Regions from separate parts of the Staphylococcus epidermidis genome, predicted to be linked through region 3. Evidence: predicted binding sites of a transcription regulator. Region 3 holds the regulator's gene; each other region holds the start of a gene.
The links. The regulator Rex, encoded in region 3, represses fermentation and respiration genes when NADH is low (regulators of the CRP and FNR family bind a similar motif). The targets are predictions, from matches to a motif close to TTGTGAAATATTTCACAA.
Positions count from the first base shown of each region.

Region 1 (4,073 bases), 800 kb from region 3:
CTCCTTTAAATATAGGGAAAAAGTTACCCACAGCTGACATTAATAGGGTTGCATAAGCCACATTACCTAGAAATGCTGCAAACCAATATCCCCAAGCACTTGAAAAACCAATAAAATCTCCAAACCCTGTTTGAGCATAACTATAAATTCCTCCATCAAGATCTGGTCGCTCATTTGTTAAATTTTGAAATACGAAAGCAAGAGAAATCATACCAATAGCAGTTATTATCCAACCGATAATTATTGCAAGTCCACCAGCTTGGCCACCCATATCTGAGATGATATTGAATGCACCACCGCCTATCATAGAGCCTATGACTAAACCAATTAAGGAAGTTTTACCTAATTTATTTTCATCCATATTAATCTCCCCTAATAAAGGTGGTAAAAATCTTGTTATTTGATTTAATGAATGAATTACTTGTGACTTTTACCACCTTTCAAATTTAAATATCTTCTCTAAATAACGGCTGACTCATACATCTTGGGCCTCCGCGTCCACGTACAAGTTCACTACCAGTAATTTCAATCACTTTAATTCCTTTGTCGCGTAAAAGTTGGTTTGATACATAGTTGCGATCGTATGTCACCACAACCCCTGGTCGAATACATAATGTGTTTGAGCCATCATTCCATTGTTCACGTGCACCATCAATAACGTCGCCATTACCTGTTGGAATAAAGTCCACTTTTTCTACTTCTAAAACTTCAGCAAGTGTTTCACGTAACTTGCTAGAACGAGTAATTTTTATATCGTCCTTACCATCATTTTGTTCTATGGTAAATATATTCATATTATTTTCTTCTTTAAATATTGCTGCATGTACTGTAAACTTATCGTAGTCAATCATAGTTAGTACTGTATCTAGGTGCATAAATGTACGTGTATTAGGTATTTCAATAGCTACGATTTTTTTAAAACTTGTGTTTGCATCTTTGAAAATATTACGTGCTAACTTTTCTATTGCTTGAGCTGATGTACGTTCTGATATACCAATAGCTAAAACATCTTTCGATAATACTAATTCATCTCCACCTTCAATATTAAATGGTGAGTTACGATCTAACCATACTGGTACATCTTTATCTTTAAATCTTGGATGATGTTTCAGTATATATGTCATAAAAATAGATTCTCTACGTCGTGCTCTCCAATACATTCTGTTAATTGTCATTCCTCTACCAATTGAAGCTTGGGGATCTCTTGTAAAATAAAGGTTGGGCATTGGATCTAAGTAAAATGGATATCTATCATCCATATATTCTACTAAATGAGTTGTTTCAAGTTGAATTTCTTCTTTACGTACGCCAGCCATGATTTTATTTACAAGTTCTTGGTCAGATAACTTTGAAAAGAATTCTTTAATTTCAGTTTCATGACCTAATATTGTCTTTTTAGATTCTGTTAATATATCGTTTATGAAGTTCTCGCGTACTTCTGGCTCAGTAATAGATTCTGCTGCAAGTTTTTCTAAATAAACTACTTCGATTCCTTCATCTCTCAAAGTTTGAGCAAATTTGTCATGCTCTTCTTGTGCAACTTTTAAGTAGGGAATATCATCGAATAATAAACCACTTAAATGATCAGGTACTAAATTTTCTAATTCTTTTCCTGGTCTTTTTAACAACACAGTTTTCAATTTGCCTATTTCACTATTTACTTGAATGGGTCCTTGTACCATTTCAAATTCCTCCTTTGCTTTATTACATTCACATTATAAAACGCTTTCAAAAAACATCGTGTGATTTAATTCACAATTGTTTAGGGAGGGTTTTCACATATATAGATTTATTCAATGCAAAATTTTGTATGAATATGTATTTTGTACTATATAATAGTGAATAATTTGAAAAATCTCATTGTTAAAACCTTATCTTATTCAAACAAAAAGATTTTTTACTCATTTTTTTGTATTAGTAATCATTCCTATTAATATAATCATTTAATTTTTAAGGGAATAATTGATAACAAACAAATTCTGCTATTTCATTTGAAGAAGTCAAAATCATCAAAGTATCGTTACCTCCAATAGTTCCTAATATTTCTTTCATTTGTAATTGATCTATGTAATAACTTATACTTTGAGCAAAGCCAGGAGATGTTTTTATTAAGACATAGTTATTTAGCGTTATAAATTCAATAATCTCATCACTAAATATTTCTAATTGTTTTTTTGCACTTAATTGATTTGTTTGATTTATTTTCTTGTAAATATACTTTTTATTTTCAACAGGGATTTTGTAAATTTCTAATTCTTGTAAGTCACGAGAAATAGTTGTCAAGCTATAGTAAACTCCAAAATGTCTTGCCATGTAATCCACTATTTGTTGTTTTTTATTAAACTGATTCTGTTGTATAACAGTTAAGATAAGATTTAAACGTTTTTCTTTTTTCATTTTTATTAACCCCTTTATTATTTTTGATTATGAAATAGATTTTAAATAACTGTATAAAAATCACTTATAAATATCAATTTACAAATAATTTTGAAATAGTGGATGCTTTAATTATAAGTAGATTATTTTACGCTTAAAAGGAGAGATTAATTAGAATAGATTATAGTTATCATAATTATAAAATCAAAATTTTAAGTAACATTAATGAAATATAATAAAAATAATTTGCGTAATAATAGCGAAATGTGTAAATTGTAAATGTCAGGTAATAACAAAACATGTTAGGTGAGAATGTCTTACAGTTACATTTACTATGTATAAATAAAATAATAACATTAATAGTGAGAGTTAGGTAATAACCACAATATCTCATAAAAGAAGTTTGGAAAAAGGCATTGAAATAAAAAGTAGTTTATAAGTTGAAGATATTTAGGTATGTATTAGAGCGCTTTATAAATAAATAGGTTTATACATAGAATTACAAAAATAATATAAAAATAGAATCTAATACATGATAAAGAAAGGGTTAAAATAATCTAGTTCAACTTTTGGATTAGTGGTTGTATTTTAACTTGATACAGACTATTCTATTTTTTTTCTAAATAATGTGATTCAAGATATGCTATATCATCTTGATTAATCTAAATTTAATTCAGAGAAAAAGTCTGAACGTTATTATAATTATACGATTTCAAATACGATGGATTATGTGATTAGTTTAGGTGAAGATGAACGTCAACGTTTTATTAAAACGGTCACAGAATGAGGAAAAGCCTTTGCGCTTTGTGATACAGAACCGAAAGCGCAAAAGCTCAATGATGAAATTGTCTTCTTTAAAGCCGTTAAAGCAGGACTTGTTAAATTGTTACAACCATCAAAAGAAGGAAAAATATATAAGACACTTGCTAAAGTTGAAGCAGAGATTAATCATCTTGTGTCACAATCTGTGGTTACGGAAGAGGTAAAGAATTAGGGTTAAATTCTGACAAAATTGATTTTTACGATACTTTAATCTCACATGAAACAGAAAAAGAAGTTATAGGTGATAAAAATCTTAGAGCAATTGCCCATGAATTAACAAAAATTGTGAAAGAAAATATGACTGTAGATTGTGATAAGAAATCAAGTAGTAGAGTTAATAAGAGGAGATCAGTAAAAAGATTATTGAAGAAATACGGATATCCATCTGACTTAGAAACAATAGCAATCAATCAAGTGGTTGAACAAGCAGAGATGATGGCTAGTAATCAGTAAGAAAAACTAATAAAACATACTAAGATTAGCTATGAAAAAATCTATCGTCATAGATTTCTTCATAGCTAATCTTAGTATGTTTTTAGAAAAGAAAATTAGTGAAAAAACTTTACTTATCATTTATTAGTTCGGTGTGCTCATATCACATCATAATATAAGCTATTATGCCGAGAAAATTTTAATAAAAAAATAAAAAAAACCTAAATACTCTCTCGATTTGTGAGAAAGTATTTAGGCTTTTTGAATTAATAAATTTCTTACTTCTTATGTTTATTTAACAATTAGTACTGGGACAGAACTTCTTTTAGCAATCTTATGTGTAACATCTCCTAAAACATGTTTAATATTCAAATCGACTCTATGATTACTCATAATTACTAAATCAAATTCACCATTATTTATATCTCCAGAAGTAATTTTTT
Region 1 covers NZ_AP019721.1:75,219-79,291, forward strand. The annotation lists gene arcD (arginine-ornithine antiporter) at 1-361, opposite strand, end outside; gene arcA (arginine deiminase) at 447-1,682, opposite strand; gene FNL83_RS00390 (arginine repressor) at 1,951-2,397, opposite strand; partial or broken gene FNL83_RS12160 (type I restriction enzyme endonuclease domain-containing protein) at 2,969-3,651, shown strand; gene FNL83_RS00410 (universal stress protein) at 3,922-4,073, opposite strand, start outside.
Region 1: the regulator Rex is predicted to act here: its motif matches at 1,741-1,758, upstream of arcA (arginine deiminase).

Region 2 (4,073 bases), 320 kb from region 3:
AAGGATTTACGAGACGATCAAATAAAATCACGTCAGCTGATCTAATTAACCGTTCAGCTTTTTTAGTTAATAAGTTTGGATTGCCTGGTCCTGCACCGATTAGATATACTGTGCCAGGATAAGTTATAGACATAAGTAAATATCTCCATCAATAACTTCTACTTCGTATGTCTCTACACATCCTGTATCAGGTTGTTGTACTTCTCCAGTTTTTAAAGCTATTTTTTGATCGTGTAACGGACAGTAAACATAATCACCACTTACAGTCCCTTCAGACAACGGTCCTTCTTTATGTGGACATATATTTCCAATGGCATATAAATCACCATTATCTGTGAGAAAAATACCTATTTCTTTTTCGTTTACAACTACTTTTTTGCCTATTTGAGGAATCATTTCATTCATTGTTGTAACTTTAATCTTTTCTTTAGCTTTCATTCTTACACCTTCTCAACTTCAAAGATTTTTTGTGCTTCTTTATTTTCAACAATAGTTTCCCATGGTTCATTCTCAACAGCTTTTTTGGCTTCCATAATTCTTAAATACAGTTCTTTTTGCTTTTCTTGATTTAATAAGACATTCTTGACATTTTCAAAGCCCATACGTTCTAACCATGGTGCTGTTCTTTCAGCGTAAACACCTGTTTCTCTGTAATACTGCATGAGGGCACCACATAATTGAATCACTTCATCTTCGGTTTCAACTGTCGTTAACAATTTACCTACAGTAACATCAGTACCACCATTACCTCCGATAAATATTTGGTAGCCATTTTCAACAGATATGACGCCAAAATCTTTAACACCAGACTCTACACAACTTCTCGGACAACCTGATACTCCCATTTTAAATTTATGAGGTGTATCAATATATTCAAATGTTTTTTCAAGTCTTATTCCTAGTCGAGTTGTGTATTGTGTACCAAAACGACAAAACTCTTTACCAACGCAACTTTTAACAGAACGCGTCTTTTTACCATAAGCAGAAGCAGAACGCATTCCTAAATCTTTCCAAACTTGTGGTAATTCTTCTTTCTTCAATCCATATAAACCTACACGTTGCGAACCTGTTACTTTAACAAGTGGTACGTTATACTTTTTAGCAACTTCTCCTAATCGAATGAGTTGGTCAGCATCTGTAACACCACCGCGCATTTGAGGAATCACTGAGAAAGTACCATCATTTTGTATATTTGCATGATATCTTTCATTAGCGAAGCGAGAATCTTTTTCGTCTCGATGTTCAAAAGGATAAACCATATTTAAATAATAATTAATTGCAGGTCGACATTTAGGACAACCATCTTTATCTTTGAAATCAAGAACGTGTCGTACTTCTTTTGATGATTTGAGATTTTTAGCCCTGATTTGAGTTACAATTTGGTCTCTTGTTAAATCAGTACATGGACAAATACCTGTTGGTTTTGCAGCAATAAAGTCGTCACCTAATGTATATTGTAATAACTCACCGATTTGACCTTTACACTTACCACATGAATTACCTGCTTTTGTTGCTTTAGTCACTTCATCTACAGACGTTAAACCTTTACTTGTAATAGCATTGACGATTGTTCCTTTATCAACACCATTACATCCACAAATCGTTTCATCATCAGACATATCAGCAATAGATGTCCCCGCATCTTCATCACCTTTATGCAATAAAGAAACAAGTGTATAATCTTCAAGCGTTTCATGTTTTTTCATCATATTATAAAATCGTGATCCATCATCAGTATCACCATACAAGACAGCACCAACGACTTGACCCTGACTTAAATACACTTTTTTGTAGATATTGTCGACACTATTAAAAATTTCCACACCATGGACATCTTCATCTTCAACAATTTGCCCTGCACTATATAAATCACAACCAGATACTTTAAGTGAAGTGAAAGTAGTAGATCCTTTATAACCTTTTGTTTCTTTACCAGTTAAATAATCTGCTAGCACTTTGCCTTGTTCATAAAGTGGCGCCACCAATCCATAAACTTTCCCATCATGTTCGGCACATTCACCGACTGCATAAATATGAGAATCAGATGTTTGCATATAATCATTTACAACAATACCTCTATTGACATCTAATCCACTATCTTTAGCAACTTCAGTATAAGGTCTGATACCAACAGCCATAACTACTAAATCTGTTTCAATCACCCGACCGTCAGCTAATTTAATAGCTTCAACATCTTTATCACCAATGATTTCTTTAGAATTTGCTTGAAGTTCAATCTTCATACCTTGCTTTTCTAAATCCGCTTTAAGCATTTCTCCGGCTTTACGATCCAATTGCATTTCCATGAGCCAATCAGCTAAATGAAGAACTGTCACTTCCATTCCTTGATCTAGAAGTCCTCTGGCACACTCTAAGCCTAGAAGACCTCCACCAATGACAACTGCGCGTTTTTTCGTTTGGGCAATTTCAATCATTTTATTTGTATCATCAATTGTTCGCCATCCAATGACACTAGGAAGATTTGAACCTGGTATAGGTAATACAAAAGCTTTTGATCCAGTAGCGAAAATACAAATGTCATACTCTACTTCAATACCTTTAGAAGTAGTAACTATTTTGTTTTCTTTATCAACTTTTTCCACTGGATCATTATTTATAAGTTCAATATTATTCTCTTGATACCAATCATAAGGATTCATAATTGTATCTTCGACGGTCATTTTCTTCTGTAAAATATTGGATAACATAATTCTGTTATAGTTCGGATAAGGTTCTTTCCCAATAATAGTAATATCAAATTGTGATTGTGAACGTTCTAAAATCTCTTCTATCGTTCTTAAACCTGCCATACCATTACCAATCATTACAAGTTTTTGTTTTGCCATACTTTAATGCCCCTTTTATCAATATAAATTTTTAATACAAAACACAATGTAACTTTATAAAAGGTCAGAAATTTAATCATTTTGTATTTCTCTTTTCAAGTTCATCTTATAACAAAACTTCAGTTTTTTGTGATGTAATTCACATTTAAAATTAAAATCGGGGATTTCCCTAATGGCATGGATATGGTTTTCTAGGATGAAATTGAGGCCAAAATTAAAATATATTATTAACTATTTTATAATATATGTTGCAATTGAAATTACACTTTACGCTGTCATTTTAAACCACAAACTATTTTATAATGAGCTGCATTCATTATAGAAATAATATCATCAAATATTAAGGGGAATGTAACAATGAATTGTGTTACATTCCCCAACCTTAACGAATCATATCATTTATTTTTTGTAAATTCGTTTAAAATAATTGAAATATATTAAATATCTAACGCTTCAAGTCTTTCTCTAATAATTAATCTTAAAATTGGATCAAAGTTAATCGATGGCGTAATGTGTAATTGACTATGCAATGTCATTTCACCTAAAAGACGTTTTACTTTATTCACCAATCTACCATCAAATAAAAATAATGGGACAATGACTAACTCGTCATATTGCTCTGAGATTTTATCTAAATCATTTTTAAATGCTAATGTCCCATATAAAGCTCTTGCATAAACAGGATGATGACTATCAAGCGTTTTAACAAATGCTTTTAATTCATCATGTGCTTTCGTAAAACGTCCACTTCCATTTCCATGGGCAATTACTATAGTTGCTTTGGTTGAACCTTCACTGACTTTTTCATCAGCAATTCTATTTTCTACTAATGTTTTCATATATGGATGTGTACCAAGAGGCGCACTCATTTTACTATCAATTTGTGGATATCGAGCTTTCATCTCTTTAAGTATTTGTGGAATATCACTGATATAATGCATTGCACTAAAAATGAGTAAAGGTACAATACGAAATTTTGTAATTCCTTGCTTAATCATCTTCTCCATTATGATTTCAAGATTTTGTGTTTCACTTTCTAAAAATGCTAACTCATAATAATATTGCTCATCTTTTAATAAAGTTCCGATAAATTCTTCTAAAGCTTCATTCTGATTTCCTTTTCTCATGCCGTGAGCGACTAGAATATTACCTATCATAATTATCCCACCCTTTTGTATTATCATTATTACGAATAATTAAATCACATTTGTGTACTAATGTATAATG
Region 2 covers NZ_AP019721.1:555,231-559,303, reverse strand. The annotation lists gene cobA (uroporphyrinogen-III C-methyltransferase) at 1-133, opposite strand, end outside; gene nirD (nitrite reductase small subunit NirD) at 124-438, opposite strand; gene nirB (nitrite reductase large subunit NirB) at 441-2,846, opposite strand; gene FNL83_RS02575 (sirohydrochlorin chelatase) at 3,284-4,003, opposite strand.
Region 2: the regulator Rex is predicted to act here: its motif matches at 2,974-2,991, upstream of nirB (nitrite reductase large subunit NirB).

Region 3 (4,073 bases):
ATAGGTTGAAGTATTTGCGTCTTGATTTATCTCTTTATTTTCAAAATTATTTTGAGTTATTGTTTCATGTGCTTTGATAGCTGCAGCTTCTTCAGTTTTCTCAATATAATACTGATAATCTCCCAAATACATTTGGCCACCATTAATGTTTAAATCAAAAACTTTATTTGCAAGTTGGTTAATAAAATAACGATCATGTGATACAAAAATAATTGTGCCTTCAAAATCTTTCAATGCTTGTTCAAGCATTTCTTTAGAATCAATATCTAAATGGTTAGTCGGTTCATCTAAGATAAGAACATTATCACGTTGTAACATTAAAAGTGCTAATTGTAATCGTGCCTTTTCGCCGCCGGATAAGTCATTGATAATTTTTTTTACGTCTTCTTGAACGAACAAGAAACGCCCTAATACTGCCCGTACATCTTTTTCATTCATATGTGGATATTGATCCCAAACATAATCGAGAATGGTTTTATTTGATTTAAATTCAGCTTGTTTTTGATCATAGTAACCAATTTGTAAATTAGCACCAAAGATAATTTGACCACCTAGTTTATGTTGTTTTTCAGCAATTGTTTTTATCAATGTTGTTTTACCAACACCATTTGGACCAATGATAGCTATATGATCCCCTTTAAAGATTTCGAGGTTTATAGGTAGTGTAATAGGTGAGTCGTAACCAATTTTTAAATCATGAATGTGCATCACATCATTACCAGTATTACGGTCGAAGCCAAATTGTATATTTGCACTTCTAGCATCTATCATAGGTTTATCAATACGTTCCATTTTTTCCAATGTTTTACGTCTACTCTTAGCCATGCCGCTTGTAGATGCACGAGTAATATTTTTTTCTACAAAGGTTTCTAAACGCTTGATTTCTTCTTGTTGCTTTTCAAATTCTTGCATGCGTTTTTCGTAATACTGATTACGTTGCTTTATAAATTGCTCATAGTTTCCTACATAGTGTTTTACATTTCCTAGAGCAACATCATAAACTTGAGTTACAATTTTATCTAAAAAATATCTATCATGACTGATAATTACAATTGCCCCTTTAAAGTACTTTAAGTAATCCTCTAACCACTTGGTTGTTTCCATGTCTAGATGGTTAGTTGGTTCATCAAGAAGGAGTAAATCGGGTTCTTTAAGTAACATTTGAGCAAGAGAAAGACGTGTTTTTTGACCACCACTAAAATCATTAATAGGCTTGTTGAAATCGCTTTCTGTAAAGTTAAGCCCGTGCAGGACTGTTTTAATTTTACTCTCATATTGATAACCATCTAATTGCTCATAACGATTCGTTAAAGTTTCATATTTTTCAATATGTGATTGATATTCATCGGATTCATAATCTTGTCCATTTCGTGCAAGCCAATCGGTTTCATCCTTAATTAAATTTTCAATTTTCTTTATATGTTCAAAAGGCTTAGACATTTCTTCAAAGACAGTAGCTTCTGAATTGAGTGTCATTTGCTGAGTTAAATAACTCATTGTCAAATTTTTGATTTTTGATATTCGACCACTATCGTAATTTTCCACACCTGCTATGATTTTCATTAATGTCGATTTACCAGCTCCATTACGGCCTACTACGCCGATTCTTTCGCCAGTTTTCACCTCAAAATTAACATCTGTGAAGATATCTTCACCATCGAACGATTTGGAGATGTCATTAAGTTGTAAAAGTATCATTCGATTCTCACCTTTCTATGTATTTGAAATAGGTTTAAACTATATATAAAGTATTTGTTTTTGAATATTTAAATTTTTGTTAATTCTATATTATCGAATTTTAAATAGAAAAATAAATTGCGTACGTTATCTTGAAATGATGTTAAACTCAATTACTTCTATTCTACAGTATTCATAGAACACATGAAACTAGGATATTTATTTTTAAAAATTAATAATGTATAATGTTTAAGTATTCGTTGTAGACAATTATTTGTATTATGAGATGACATTCCACATATGTTTTAACTCATTTACTGATTTTAATGATACATGCATAATATACGCGAAAAAGGGGGGTTAGATATATGCCAGATGATTTTAAAATTCCTCGCGCTACGTTAAAACGTCTACCTTTATATTACCGATTGGTCAGTATTTTGAAAGGTAAAGGTATAGATCGTGTTAATTCTAAAACAATAAGTGAAGCACTACAAATTGATTCAGCTACAATAAGAAGAGACTTTTCATACTTTGGTGAATTAGGAAAAAAAGGATATGGATATAATATAGATAGTATGCTTGAATTCTTTAAATCAGAATTAAGTGAGAGCGATCAAATTAAAATTGCCATTATAGGTATCGGTAATTTAGGGCGTGCATTACTTACATATAACTTTTCAATACATGATGAGATGACAATTACTGAAGCTTTTGATATTAGACCAGATATTATAGGTGAGAATATCGGTGACGTTGTGGTAAAACATAGTGATGATATCAAAACGACATTAGAATCAGAAGATATTGATGTAGTCATTTTAACAACACCAGATAATGTGGCACAACAAGTAGCTGATGAACTTGTTAAAGCCGGTGTTAAAGGTATACTAAACTTTACGCCACGTCGAATTAAAACACCCCAAGATGTCCAAGTACATCATATTGATTTTGGTATAGAGTTACAATCATTATTGTTCTTCATGAAAAATTATAGTAAATAATTAATAAAAATCACATTAACATAGTACTCTCAAGTGAGAAGTGAGAGTGCTTTTTTTATATTAAACAGTTACAATAGATTATAAATACGAAACTTTTTAACAAAAATTGTAAGTTGATATTTATTGTAATGGGAGATTGAAACAAATGACTCAAGAAATAAATTGTAATTTCAAATCACATATTCCCAGAATAATGACAGTTCCCGGTATATTGTTAATACATGAAAATAAGTTGGAGTTTAAGGCATATAGTCAAAACAATAATCCATTCAATATTCAATTCGAACTCTCTAGCATTGTGCGGTATAGAATATCGAAAGGGTTATTAGGAAATAAATTGTTTATTTATTATTCTGACCAGGAGTGGTATAAATTTAGTAACTTATCTAAGAGTGACTTAATCAAACTCACAAAATATTTATATTAAAACATAATAAATAAAATTAAGAATTTGCAAAATATAGTCCTTTCTACTATAATACCTTAGTATTTATATCGGAAAAGGTGATAAAATGGTGTGGACAATTATAAGCGGATTAGTCGTTGGCATATTGCTAGGATTTGTAATGCAGAGAACAAGATTTTGTTTAGCTGGTGGATTTAGAGATATGTACGTTCAAAAGAGTAACAAAATGTTTTATGCATTGCTTATTGCTATTACAGTCCAAAGTATTGGTTTACTTATTCTAAAGAACTTAAATATTATAGAGGTTCCAGCAGAAACATTTCCAGTTATAGGAACTATTTTGGGATCCTTCGTTTTTGGAATAGGGATAGTATTAGCTGGAGGATGCGCGACAGGAACTTGGTATAGGGCTGGTGAAGGGTTAATTGGAAGTTGGGTGGCATTAATATTTTATGCATTGACTTCAGCCGTAACTAAAACTGGGGTACTTCTTCCAATAATGAATCAAATAAATAAACCGACGCAAGTCAGCACAAGTATGACGAGTACAACAGGTATACCACAATGGATTCTCGTCATGTTATTAACTGTAATTACAATATTTTTAGTTGTGAAAACAATTCGAAAACCTAAAATAATGGTGCCCCAACTTAAACAAAAATATAGTGGTATTAGACATTACCTATTTGAAAAAAGATATCATCCATTTGTTGCTGGCATTGCAATAGGTTTTATTGCTCTACTTGCTTGGCCTATGAGTGAATCTACTGGGAGAATGGGTGGCTTAGGTATAACAACACCATCTGCAAATCTTGTAAATTATCTTATTTCAGGAGATTTAAAATTTATTGATTGGGGTGTGCTTTTGGTACTAGGTATATTCATAGGTTCTTATATAGCTGCAAAAGGGTCTAAAGAGTTTAGATGGAGATTGCCAGATATTAAGACAATTCGCAATAGTGCGCTTGGTGGTATATTTATGGGAT
Region 3 covers NZ_AP019721.1:872,106-876,178, forward strand. The annotation lists gene FNL83_RS04285 (ABC-F family ATP-binding cassette domain-containing protein) at 1-1,698, opposite strand, end outside; gene FNL83_RS04290 (redox-sensing transcriptional repressor Rex) at 2,046-2,681, shown strand; gene FNL83_RS04295 (hypothetical protein) at 2,827-3,108, shown strand; gene FNL83_RS04300 (YeeE/YedE family protein) at 3,194-4,073, shown strand, end outside.

Region 4 (4,073 bases), 1.2 Mb from region 3:
TCCGCAACATTTTGTATTTTGTGGTAGAAAGAATATTATTCTTGCAGATTATCTTATTGATGATAATCCAAAGCAATTGGAAATTTTTGAAGGGAAATCAATTATGTTTACTGCTTCTCATAATGTTAATGAACATAGATTTGAACGCGTAAGTGGTTGGAGAGATGTAAAGAATTATTTTAATTCAATTGAAAAATAGAGAAGATAAAAGTCATAGGTCACTTTATTTGATGGCCTATGACTTTTTTATTAAACATTTTTAAAGTTATCTTTCATAATCATATGCTGTTTCGATAATGCCTTTAAGTTCACTAATTAGCGGTTCTTTTGGATTAGCAGTTGTACATTGATCTTCAAATGCTAATTCAGCCATTCTGTCTATAGTAGAGTGAAGAAGCTCTTCAGTTACGCCTTGTGATTTTAAATTCATATCAATACCAACTGAACATCCTAAATCATACACCGCATTAGCTAGAGCATCCACTAATTCTTCAGTTGTATTACCTTTGAGTCCTAAAAATTTTGCAATGTCAGCATAGTCAGTATCTGCTCTAAAGAAATCATATTTAGGAAACAGTGCATGTTTTTGTGGATCTTTGGCATTATAGCGAATGACATGTGGTAATAAAATAGCATTTGTTCTGCCGTGGGGAATACCATATTCACCACCAATTTTATGTGCGATAGAATGAGAAATTCCTAAAAAAGCATTGGCAAATGCCATACCGGCCATTGTTGAAGCATTATGCATTTTTTCTCGTGAGTGTTTGTCATTTTCTTGAACTGATGATTTTAGATAATCAAAAGTTAACTTTATTGCTTGTAAGCTTAAGCCTCTTGTATAATCTGAAGCCATGACAGAGACGTAAGATTCAATGGCATGTGTCAAAACATCCATTCCTGTATCTGCGGCAACATCTTTAGGTACACTTAATACGAATTGTGGATCGACGATAGCAATATCGGGAGTTAACGCATAATCTGCTAGTGGATACTTAACGTGTGTCTCGCTATCAGTAATTACTGCAAAAGGTGTCACTTCAGAACCAGTTCCTGATGTCGTTGGTATACATATAAATTTTGCGTTTTTAGGTTTGGTAATTTTATAAGTACGTTTACGAATATCTAAGAACTTTTGTTTTGCCCCAAAAAATGAAGTTTCTGGATGCTCAAAGAACATCCATATTGCTTTGGCTGCATCCATTGCCGAACCGCCACCGAGTGCAATAATAGTATCAGGTTGGAAATTTATAAACATTTCTAACCCCTTATAGACTGTATGAGTTGATGGATTAGGTTCAACTTCGTTAAACACTTTGATTTGTGGTTGGTTTTCTCGGCGTCTCAGCACTTGTTCAACTATATCAGTATAACCAATATTAACCATTCCTGGATCACAAACTATCATTACACGTTCAACATTATCCATCTCTGTCAAATACATAACTGAATTTTCTTCAAAATAAACTTTAGGTGGGAGTTTAAACCATTGCATATTATTACGACGTTTTGCTATTGTTTTAATATTTAATAAGTCTACTGCGCTTACATTATGAGAAATAGAATTTCTACCATATGAACCACAACCTAACGTGAGTGAAGGAATGAGTTCATTATACATATTTCCAATTCCTCCGACAGCAGAAGGTGTATTTACCAATACACGGCAAGCTTTCATTTTTAGACCGAATTTTTGTTGTAATTGACTATCCTCGGTGTGAATTACAGCAGTGTGACCTAAACCACCAAATTTTAATATGTCTTCACAAATTTGTAGTGCATGTCCTGTTGATTTTGCAGTTACCATTGCGAGTACAGGTGATAATTTTTCACGTGATAAAGGATAATCTTTTCCAATTCCATCAATTTCTGCGACTAATAATTTTGTTTTTTCTGGAACACTAATTCCTGACAATTTCGCTATATCTACAGCAGATTTACCAACTATATCAGGTTTAACTGCAGTTTTATCTTCATTCATGATGGCATCTTCTAATTGTTGTAGTTCATTTTTATTAACAAAATATGTTTGGTGTAATTTGAATTCTTTAACGACGTCAGTGTATACTTCTTTATCAACAACCATGACTTGTTCAGAAGCAAAAATCATACCATTATCAAAAGTTTTAGAACCAATGATATCATTAACAGCACGTTTGATATGAGCAGTTTTTTCAATATAAGTAGGAACATTACCTGGACCGACTCCTAATGCAGGTTTACCTGTCGAATATGCGGACTTTACCATTCCAGAGCCTCCAGTCGCTAGAACTAAAGCAATATCTTTATGATTCATTAATTGTTTAGTTGCCTCAATTGATGGCACTTCTATCCATTGAATACAATCTTTAGGAGCACCTGCTTTTGTTGCAGCTTCTAAAATGACTTTAGCAGCATATTTTGATGATTGTTGTGCACTTGGATGAAATGCGAAAATAATTGGATTACCTGTTTTAATAGCAATCATTGCTTTGAAAATAGTTGTAGATGTAGGGTTGGTCGTTGGTGTCACTCCACAAATCACGCCTATAGGTTCAGCTACATACGTTAATCCTTTTTGTTTATCTTCACCTATGATACCTACTGTTTTATTGTCTTTGATTGAATTCCATATGTACTCTGAGGCATATAAATTTTTGATAGCTTTGTCTTCATAAATACCTCTACCTGTTTCGTCGTAAGCTAGTTTAGCTAAATGCATATGCTGATCAACAGCAGCCATGCTCATCTGATGTACAATGTCATTAATCTCATGTTGTGATTTTTTAGATAGTTCTTTTAGAGCTTCTTGTCCTTTTTCTGCTAATGAATCAATCATTTGTGTGACTTCATCTTTGTTTGATTCATATGTATTTTTTTTAGTTACAGATAACATATACAACCACTCCTTAGATATTGTGAAATAATTCACAAACATTATAGTACAGCTCTTTCCAAATTAAAAGAAAATACAGACTATTAAAGAGTCAATTGTGATGTTTATATGAACACATTTTTAACCTATATATTTAGTCGGGGTTGAGGTGTAAGACTTGATGCAATGGGAACAAGACGTATTTGGTAGTTAAAAAAATCTATTTTTAAAAGAAGTAAATTTTAAAAAAATTATTGTAAGTATTCTTACTAAAAATAATGAGGGGTGTTGTAATGAAATTATCGTCTCACCCGACTAACGATGTTATCAGTTTATAAAATAAAAAACTGAGACAATCATTTATGTCTCAGTAGCTCATGCTTTAAAAATAAATTGATAAAGAATAAGTGAAATTTATATTAATTATTTTGTTCAGTTGCAGTAAGAAGTTGTATCGCTTTGGGTAATACTTGAATCTCAATTGGTGTTTCTAAATTAATTTCGCCATCAATATCCACTTTCATACTAGGGTTTGTTGAGAGTGTGATGTGCTTACCTGATATGTGATCAATACCTTGTGTGATTTCGTTCCAATTCATACTATCACGTTTTTTTAATATATCATTCAATATATTTAGTGTTTGATCATTAAATACAAATGTGTTTGCTCTTCCATCTTGTGGCGATAAATCGGTTAGCGGAATTTGTCCACCACCTATATTGGGACCGTTTGCTATTAACATCATCGAAGTATTGCCTTCTTTTGTTTCACCATCAACAGTCAATGAGAAATCAAATTTAACAGGATTTAATAACGTTTTAACGGTTGATCCAATATAGCTGAATTTACCGAATATATCTTTAGAACCATCTTGAACATTCTCTGCATTTTGTACTATTAAGCCAAGTCCAACGAAATTAAGTACATATAAGTCGTTCACTTTTAACACATCATATGATTCAGCATGTGATGTTAATAATTGCTCACTAGCTGTTTTAAAATTAGGGTGCAGTTGAAGTGTTTTTGTAAAATCGTTAAAGGTACCACCTGGTATTACACCGATTGGTAAATTTAACTGATACTGCATAACGCCATTTACTAGTTCATTAAGTGTACCATCTCCACCTAAAATAAATAAAACGTCTACATCAGAGCTATAATTTTCATTTTTAATAGATTTACAATATTTAATAATATCGCCTTTATTTTCACTGAGTT
Region 4 covers NZ_AP019721.1:2,027,068-2,031,140, reverse strand. The annotation lists gene FNL83_RS09935 (5' nucleotidase, NT5C type) at 1-199, shown strand, start outside; gene adhE (bifunctional acetaldehyde-CoA/alcohol dehydrogenase) at 266-2,875, opposite strand; gene FNL83_RS09925 (diacylglycerol/lipid kinase family protein) at 3,274-4,073, opposite strand, start outside.
Region 4: the regulator Rex is predicted to act here: its motif matches at 2,896-2,913, upstream of adhE (bifunctional acetaldehyde-CoA/alcohol dehydrogenase).